Regions from separate parts of the Leclercia sp. GHBNCSD genome, predicted to be linked through region 2. Evidence: predicted binding sites of a transcription regulator. Region 2 holds the regulator's gene; each other region holds the start of a gene.
The links. The regulator CRP, encoded in region 2, controls carbon source genes, mostly activating them, when cyclic AMP is high. The targets are predictions, from matches to a motif close to ATGTGANNNNNNTCACAT.
Positions count from the first base shown of each region.

Region 1: a site for CRP is predicted at 908-925, ahead of ACT3IC_RS02205 (ABC-F family ATPase). Genes of this name have one in related genera too.
Region 3: a site for CRP is predicted at 792-809, ahead of ACT3IC_RS13225 (enolase C-terminal domain-like protein). Genes of this name have one in related genera too.
Region 4: a site for CRP is predicted at 1,308-1,325, ahead of bhsA (multiple stress resistance protein BhsA). Genes of this name have one in related genera too.

Region 1 covers NZ_JBQVYO010000001.1:440,921-443,124, reverse strand. The annotation lists gene ldtB (L,D-transpeptidase) at 1-809, opposite strand, end outside; gene ACT3IC_RS02205 (ABC-F family ATPase) at 1,029-2,204, shown strand, end outside.
Region 2 covers NZ_JBQVYO010000001.1:2,396,815-2,399,018, forward strand. The annotation lists gene ACT3IC_RS11520 (YccS/YhfK family putative transporter) at 1-667, opposite strand, end outside; gene crp (cAMP-activated global transcriptional regulator CRP) at 725-1,357, opposite strand; gene ACT3IC_RS11530 (OsmC family protein) at 1,668-2,072, shown strand; gene ACT3IC_RS11535 (phosphoribulokinase) at 2,122-2,204, opposite strand, start outside.
Region 3 covers NZ_JBQVYO010000001.1:2,733,523-2,735,726, reverse strand. The annotation lists gene ACT3IC_RS13230 (PTS transporter subunit EIIC) at 1-711, opposite strand, end outside; gene ACT3IC_RS13225 (enolase C-terminal domain-like protein) at 986-2,185, shown strand; gene ACT3IC_RS13220 (GntR family transcriptional regulator) at 2,173-2,204, opposite strand, start outside.
Region 4 covers NZ_JBQVYO010000001.1:87,252-89,455, reverse strand. The annotation lists gene ACT3IC_RS00525 (glycine zipper 2TM domain-containing protein) at 1-27, shown strand, start outside; gene ACT3IC_RS00520 (TetR/AcrR family transcriptional regulator) at 517-1,152, opposite strand; gene bhsA (multiple stress resistance protein BhsA) at 1,395-1,652, shown strand; gene ldtC (L,D-transpeptidase LdtC) at 1,730-2,204, opposite strand, start outside.

The DNA of each region.
Region 1 (2,204 bases), 2.0 Mb from region 2:
GGCACAGTCACGTTATTGTCGATCTGCTCTTCGCTGGTAGAGAGCGGGTTATGCACTTCGAGGTAACGGCTGCCATCTGGCTCGGTGGTCGCTTTTACCGGCTCGTTGATGAACTGTACGCGAGTACCCACCGGTACGTTTTCGAACAGGAATTTGATGTCGTCGTTACGCAGACGCACACAACCGTGGCTCACGCGCAGGCCGATACCGAAGTTGGCATTGGTGCCGTGAATCGCATACAGACGGCCAATATAGAGCGCGTACAGACCCATTGGGTTATCCGGGCCCGCAGGCACAACGGCTGGCAGCGGCTCGCCCGCGGCAATGTATTCCGCGTGCATTTTCGCGGTTGGGGTCCAGGTTGGGCCCGCTTTCTTACGCTCAACTTTGGTGGTCCAGTTCATCGGGGTATCTTTACCCAGCTGGCCGATACCGATTGGCAGCACGATTACGGTGTTGGTGCCTTTCGGGTAGTAGTACAGACGCATTTCGGCGCTGTTGATGATGATACCTTCATGCACGGTATCCGGCAGGATCAGCTGCTGAGGAATGTTCAGCACGGTGCCGCCTTTCGGCAGGTACGGATCGACGCCCGGGTTAGCTTCCATCATGTTGGAGAGGCCAAGTTGATATTCTGCTGCGAAATATTCCAGCGGCTGGCTGTTGCCTTCTTCAATGGTCACAACCTGGTTCTGACCGACCAGACGGCTACCGTCGGTTGGCAGTGGATAGGTGACAGCAGAAGCGGTCTTGCAAAACCCTACTACGGCAAACGCCGCCGCAAAAAGCGAAGTTAATTTCATATTCATGTTGTGCGAGGTATCTGTGCCACGTTGGCAGGTTGTTTAAAAGTCAGAACGGTTTAGGGAGCGCATTATATGTGCATTCCCACCCGCATGGAATTCGGATGTGTACTAAATCACACTTTTTTCAATTCTGTTAAGTGTAGCGCTACGTTGTTAAGCGGGATCTCATTTCGGAATTGTGGCATAATGCCGGGTTTATCACACTTCTCGCAGGAATCTCCCGTGTTAGTTACCAGCAACGTCACTATGCAGTTTGGCAGTAAGCCGCTGTTCGAAAACATTTCCGTCAAGTTTGGCGGCGGCAACCGTTACGGCCTGATTGGTGCCAACGGTAGCGGAAAATCCACCTTCATGAAGATCCTCGGCGGCGATTTAGAGCCGACCCTGGGCAACGTTTCTCTCGATCCGAACGAGCGCATCGGTAAGCTGCGTCAGGATCAGTTCGCCTTTGAAGCGTTTACCGTGCTTGATACGGTGATCATGGGGCACGTTGAGCTGTGGGAAGTGAAGCAGGAGCGCGATCGCATCTACGGCCTTGCCGAAATGAGCGAAGAAGATGGCTATAAAGTGGCCGATCTCGAAACCCAGTACGGCGAAATGGACGGCTACTCCGCCGAAGCCCGCGCCGGTGAGCTGCTGCTCGGCGTCGGTATTCCGGTTGAACAGCATTACGGCCCGATGAGCGAAGTCGCGCCAGGCTGGAAGCTGCGTGTTCTGCTGGCGCAGGCGCTCTTCTCCAACCCGGATATCCTGCTGCTCGACGAACCGACGAACAACCTGGACATCGATACCATTCGCTGGCTGGAGCAGACGCTGAACGAGCGTAACAGCACCATGATCATCATCTCGCACGACCGTCACTTCCTGAACATGGTCTGCACCCACATGGCCGATCTCGACTACGGCGAGCTGCGCGTTTATCCGGGCAACTACGACGAGTACATGACCGCCGCGACCCAGGCGCGTGAGCGTCTGCTGGCCGACAACGCCAAGAAAAAGGCGCAGATTGCCGACCTGCAATCCTTCGTCAGCCGCTTTAGCGCCAACGCCTCTAAATCCCGTCAGGCCACCTCCCGCGCCCGTCAGATTGACAAAATCAAGCTGGAAGAAGTTAAAGCCTCCAGCCGTCAGAACCCGTTCATCCGCTTCGAGCAGGATAAGAAACTGTTCCGTAACGCGCTGGAAGTGGAAGCCCTCACCAAGGGCTTTGAAGAGGGGCCGCTGTTTAAAAACTTCAACCTGCTGCTGGAAGTGGGTGAGAAGATCGCGATTATCGGCGCCAACGGCGTGGGTAAATCCACCATGCTGAAGACCCTGGTGGGCGAACTCCAGCCGGACAGCGGCACCGTGAAGTGGTCCGAAAACGCCTCTATCGGCTATTACGCGCAGGATCACGAG
Region 2 (2,204 bases):
GATTCCTGTTCGCCGCCAGCATATGCAGTTGCTGGTAACACTGACTAATCAGGTCCACCACCTTCTGCTGGCGCGCCAGCAGCGGCGGCAGCGATTTTTCCGGGTCGGTGTGCTGGGTCAGCAGGGTATATTTGGCTTCACAGTAATCAGCCAGCTGGCGGTAGAGTACGCTCAGGGATTCACGCAGCGGCTGCTCCCGCCACAGCCAGAACCAGAACCAGTTAAACAGCCCGTACCAGAGTGTCCCCAGGGCGTAGATCAGCAGCGGCGCCCAGATCGGTAAATTCCCCGCCAGGCTCAGGGTAAAGATGGCCGCAATCAGCGAGGCGGGCAGCAGGCGGGCGTGGAGGGCGCTGATCTCCGCCGTGACCCCTAACGTCATCGCCAGTGCGGTCAGAATGAGGGGCAGCGGAATATCACGCGCCAGCAGCAATTGTACCGCCAGACTACAGCCGGCAAACAGGCAGCCGCCAATTATCAGGCGTTTAAAAAAGCGTTTATGGGGCGTGTCGAGACCCGCAATGTTGCAGCAGGCGGGAACAAGAGAAAACAGAAGGCCGTATTGCAGATAACCGAGAACTAACCCCACAGCCACAGGGAGACACAGCACCAGGGTTTGCCGTAGTGCGTAGTTAACTTCCGGGTGATAAATGAGCCTGCGCCACATGGGTGAGAGAGACAAAAACGGCGTGTCATCATGCGATGCCACGCCGTCTTAGCGGAATTAACGTGTTCCGTAAACCACGATGGTTTTACCGTGGGCGGAAATCAGGTTCTGATCTTCCAGCATTTTCAGAATACGACCCACTGTCTCACGGGAACAACCGACGATCTGACCGATCTCCTGACGGGTAATTTTAATTTGCATACCGTCCGGGTGGGTCATGGCGTCTGGCTGTTTCGCCAGGTTCAGCAGCGTCTGAGCGATACGGCCCGTCACGTCCAGGAAGGCGAGGTTACCCACTTTCTCAGAGGTGACCTGCAGACGGCGAGCCATCTGCGAAGAGAGGCGCATCAGGATATCCGGGTTAACCTGGATCAGCTGGCGGAATTTCTTATAAGAGATCTCAGCCACTTCACACGCAGTTTTTGCCCGGACCCAGGCGCTACGCTCCTGACCTTCTTCAAACAGGCCCAGTTCACCGATAAAGTCTCCCTGATTCAGGTAAGAGAGGATCATCTCTTTGCCTTCTTCATCTTTGATCAGCACTGCCACTGAGCCTTTGACGATGTAATACAACGTTTCCGCTTTTTCACCCTGGTGAATCAGCGTGCTCTTCGATGGGTACTTATGAATGTGGCAATGAGACAAGAACCATTCGAGAGTCGGGTCTGTTTGCGGTTTGCCAAGCACCATGCGCTGTTATCCTCTGTTATAAGCTGTCTCCAGAGTCAGGCTTTCTACCTTCGCTCTGGGGTTGCAATCGAATTCTTCCCCTTACCTGGGGATCTGGCTGTCACAATAATTAGCAGCCTGTAATGTGTGATGTCCTCTGCATACATGTGCAACGTCAATGTATTACTGTAGCATCACGACTGTTTTAGCATAGGTTTTGCCGCGTGTCTCCTGGTGTCTCGCTTCAGCTTGATGCAGGTCGACTTCCTTTGCCAGAATTGTTACTGGCGCGTAATCTGACAGAAAAAATGCAAGCCTGGAGTGAGTTAAAATGCAAGCACGTGTGAAATGGGTTGAAGGGTTAACGTTCCTCGGTGAGTCCGCCTCGGGGCACCAGATTCTGATGGATGGCAACTCCGGTGATAAAGCACCCAGCCCGATGGAAGTGGTTCTGATGGCGGCAGGGGGATGCAGCGCTATCGACGTGGTCTCGATTCTGCAAAAAGGGCGTCACGATGTGACCGATTGCGAAGTGAAACTGACTTCAGAGCGCCGGGATGAAGCGCCGCGTCTCTTTACCCATATCAACCTTCATTTCGTGGTAACCGGCAAAGCGCTAAAAGAGGCTGCGGTCTCCCGCGCGGTGGATCTCTCTGCGGAGAAGTACTGCTCCGTGGCGCTGATGCTGGAAAAAGCGGTCAATATTACCCATTCGTATGAAGTGATCGAGGCGTAAGTCCTGGATCAAACGCCGGGCGGCACTTCGTTTGCCCGGCCTACAAGCCTCAATCGATCTTCTTCCCTTCCATTAACCGCTGTACCAGCGGCGTCATGATCAACTCCATCGCCAGTCCCATCTTCCCGCCCG
Region 3 (2,204 bases), 340 kb from region 2:
GCGATGGATATAGCTTAATGCCAGCACCGAGAAGATCACCGGAATGACGCTCGAGGCATAGTTAAAGACGGAGACCGGTATGGCATTCATTAACCAGAGCGCGCTGACCGCCCCTTCCTGATGTGTCGCCAGGGCTTTCGCTGCTTCTATTAAGGAGGGATACATCAGACAGGCGGCAACCGCCGCGGCAAGATACTCATTCGTTTTGAAGATCTTTGCCGCCGACACGGCAAGAAAGAAAGGCAGAAAATAGAACACGCCGCTGGCAATCAGGTCGATAACCATAACAGTATCGCTTTTCGCTGATACCAACTTCAGTGCAATCAGCCCGGCCAGCAGCCCTTTTATCATCCCGGCCCCGGCAATGGCCGGAACAATCGGGCCAAACACGCCCGAGACGGTATCCATAAAGAGGGAGACCAGACTTTTACGCCCCTTCGTCGCCGTCGGCGCCTGATCGCCCCCTTGACCGAGTACCTTAACCATTTGCACGTACCAGCTGTTCACCTTCGGCCCAATAATCACCTGAAACTGATCGCTCTGCAGTTGCGCGCCCAGCACGCCCGTCAGATTTTTTATCGCGGTCTGATCAACTTTGTTATCGTCGATAAGATCAAACCGTAGCCGCGTCATACAGTGCCAGACTTTATTAATATTCCCCTGGCCGCCGACCAGATAAATAATATTGTTGATGGCTTCTTGCATCCCCATAAAGACTCCTGCCGGTATGGTTGTTGTTTTATTGATGCTCCGAGAATAATTAACCCCCCCATACAAAACAAACCAATAAAATTTGACACCGCTCACACTTAACCATCTAAAAGACGGTAAAACAATATGCAATGCACAATTGGTACGGCTTTTAATTAAAATAGAATAAAATAACTGACCAAAATAAATAATAAAAAAATGGTTTACCTGTAAACATTTTTGGGGCGATGATATTCCCATTCCGTATTTCCACAGCGCAGCAAAGGAGTTTTTCGTGACGCCTGTGATTATCAAAAATATCGAGTGTTTTATTACGCGCCCGGACCGACATAACCTGGTGACCGTGCGCGTCACCACCGAAAACGGGCCCATTGGACACGGTTGCGCCACCTTCCAGCAACGCCCGCTGGCGGTGAAAACCCTGGTGGATGAGTACCTTAAGCCGCTGCTCATCGGCCGGGATGCCAATAACATCGAAGATCTGTGGCAAATGATGAACGTTAACGCTTACTGGCGTAACGGTCCGGCAATGAACAACGCGATTTCAGGCGTGGATATGGCTCTGTGGGATATTAAAGGGCAACTGGCCGGAATGCCGCTTTATCAGCTGCTGGGTGGAAAAGCCCGTGATGCGATCCCGGCTTACAGCCACGCCAGCGGCGAAACGCTGGAGGAACTCTTTGCCTCCGTTGATAAACTGGTGGCGCAAGGCTATCGGCATATCCGCTGCCAGCTTGGTTTTTATGGCGGAACGCCATCGGCGTTACATGCCCCGGAAAATCCGACGTCAGGGGCCTGGTTCGATCAGCATGAATACATCGCGAATACCGTGGAGATGTTCCGCACCCTGCGCGAAAAATATGGCTGGAAACTCCATTTCTTACACGACGTTCATGAGCGATTATTCCCGCAGCAGGCGGTGCAACTGGCAAAACAACTTGAGCCTTACCAACCCTACTTTATTGAAGATATTTTACCGCCGCAGCAGAGTGCCTGGCTGGAACAGGTTCGCCAGCAGAGCTGCGTGCCGCTGGCGATGGGCGAGCTCTTCAATAATCCCGCTGAATGGCACGAGCTGATTGTGAACCGCCGCATCGACTTTATTCGCTGCCACATCTCGCAGATTGGCGGCATTACACCGGCGCTGAAGCTTGCGCATCTCTGTCAGGCCTTCGGCGTGCGTCTCGCCTGGCATGGCCCCGGCGATATGACCCCTATCGGCGTGGCGGTAAATACGCACCTGAACATTCATTTGCATAATGCCGCCATTCAGGAATTTATTCCGCGTTCTGCCGCCACCGACAGCGTATTCCCTGGCGCGCCTGAGGTGAAAGACGGGTTTGTTTATCCGCCGACAGCGCCCGGCATCGGCACCGCCTTCAATGAAGAGCGAGCTCTGGCCTATCCGTTGGTTTATCGCCCGCATGAATGGACGCAAAGCCGCCTGCCGGACGGCTCGATTCACACGCCCTGATGTTGTCGCCAGGCTAAAT
Region 4 (2,204 bases), 2.3 Mb from region 2:
CAGCTGGTACTGAATAACAAAGCATAAAAAAATCTGTTCTCTGCATTTAGCTCCCCATTCGCTCAGGCTGGGGAGCTTTTTTTGCGCATAAAAAAGACCTTAACAGCGGGGCGACTTGCGCCAGAAGTAAGGTCTTTCCTGGAGATGCTGCTGGGTGACGGGGTCAAAGGTCGAATTCATTATACTGGCGCAGTAACATAAATCCCGTTATCAGGACGGAAAGAAAAGCAAATAAAACTGACCCACCACATAAAACCCAGAGACCGAATAACAATGTAATGCCTATTAACACCTTAAAAAAAGGTAACAGCAAAACCATTATATTCTCCTTCTGAATGTGAATAGCCAGAACGCCTTCACCATAACTAATGCAACTAATCATTAGTACATCAATAATCACTGGTTAAGCATAGCAAGCGGTGAAGCCGTGGTGATAGTTTTTAACTATCTTTCTACGAAGTATAGCGGAAGCTGCGGCGAGAAAAGGGGGAGCAGGGCGGCAGGCCGCCCTGAAAATCAGACTTTCAGCAGTTCAGGCCATAACCGCAGGGTTATCTGGGTGACAGTCAGCAGTTTTTCCAGGCTGGCCCCTTCGCGGGCACTGATGGACATACCCTGCAAAATGCAGCTCAGATATTGGGCAAGTTTCTTCGGATCGCACTGCGCCGGGATCTCACCGCGCTGCTGACGCTGCTGTAAAAACTGGCACAGCGTCTCTTCCTGCATGGCATGGCGAGATTTAACCGTATGGGCAATCTCTTCAGAAGAGGCTGCAAGCGTGGCCGACGTGTTAATCATAAAACATCCCGCAGGGGTCTCTTTGCTGGTAAAGCAGGTCGCCACCGCGGTGAAATAGTCTTCCAGCGCCCGTTCAACGGGCTTCTCCTCGCAAAACAGCTGCGCTTCATGGCGGGCGGCAAAACGGCTGATATAGCGATCCAGCACCGCCCGGAACAGCCCCTCTTTATTGGTAAATTCTGCATACAGCGTAGGCGCTTTCGCCCCCGTCGCGGCAACCAGGTCAGCCAGTGATGTGGCTTCATACCCATGCTGCCAGAACAGCGTCATGGCCTTGTCCAGCGCCGCTTCCCTGTCGAACACTTTTGGTCGGCCACGGCTTTTCTTTTCGCAACGCGTGTCATCGGTTGTCATGAGCCGTTGTACCTCTGTTGGATTGTTGAACGACCATTATAAAAATAATCCCTTTCCGCAGCCAGCGCCGCATGAATAAAAATTTATTCATCATATCAATATGAATTTAAACGCTTTTAAAATTATTTTAATGATCGTTATAAAAATAAATTGACGTGTGATGTAGATCACATCTATCATTTTGTTATCGATCGTTAAGTTAATGCTTACGACATCCCGTTCACTTGCAAAAGGTCCTTATCATGAAAAACGTAAAAACAATCATCGCCGCTGCAGTACTCAGCTCACTCTCATTTGCCAGCTTCGCTGCGGTTGAAGTTCAGTCTACCCCTGCCGATCAACAAAAGGTGGGCACCATCTCTGCGAACGCCGGGACTAACCTGAGCTCTCTTGAAAGCCAGTTAGCGCAAAAAGCGGATGAAATGGGGGCGAAATCTTTCCGTATTACTTCTGTAACCGGCCCGAACACCCTGCACGGTACTGCAGTGATCTACAAATAAGCATGGCTTAACCCTCATTAATGCCACTGCGAAAAAAAACGCTCTGCCTGTGCAGAGCGTTTTTTTATCTGTTAAGGCTACAGCGCCTGGGTAGCGGGGTGAGGCGTCACATCTACCGGCATACCCGAACGCGCTTCCATGGCGCGCTCCATAACGACCTCGTCAGCGCTGGCTTTAAAGCCCTGCTGCGCAGCATTCAGGACAATCGGTAGGGTCTGGGGATCGTCATTCAGCGCTTTCGACAGCGGCTGATGTACCTCCACCAGGCGCACGCCGCCAGGCTCTTCTGACACCTTAATCGGCGTGTTCATGATATTCACTTTGGTACCGGGCTGGACCACACGGAACAACGTCTCGATGTCATTGTCCCGCAGGCGAATACAGCCGGAGCTGACGCGCATGCCGATGCCAAAATCGGCGTTAGTGCCGTGCAGCAGATAGACCCCACCGTAGGCAGCCAGGCGAATGGCGTGATGACCCATCGGGTTATCCGGTCCGGCGGGGACCACCGCTGGCAGATCGATACCCTGGGCTTTATAGCGGGCGCGGATG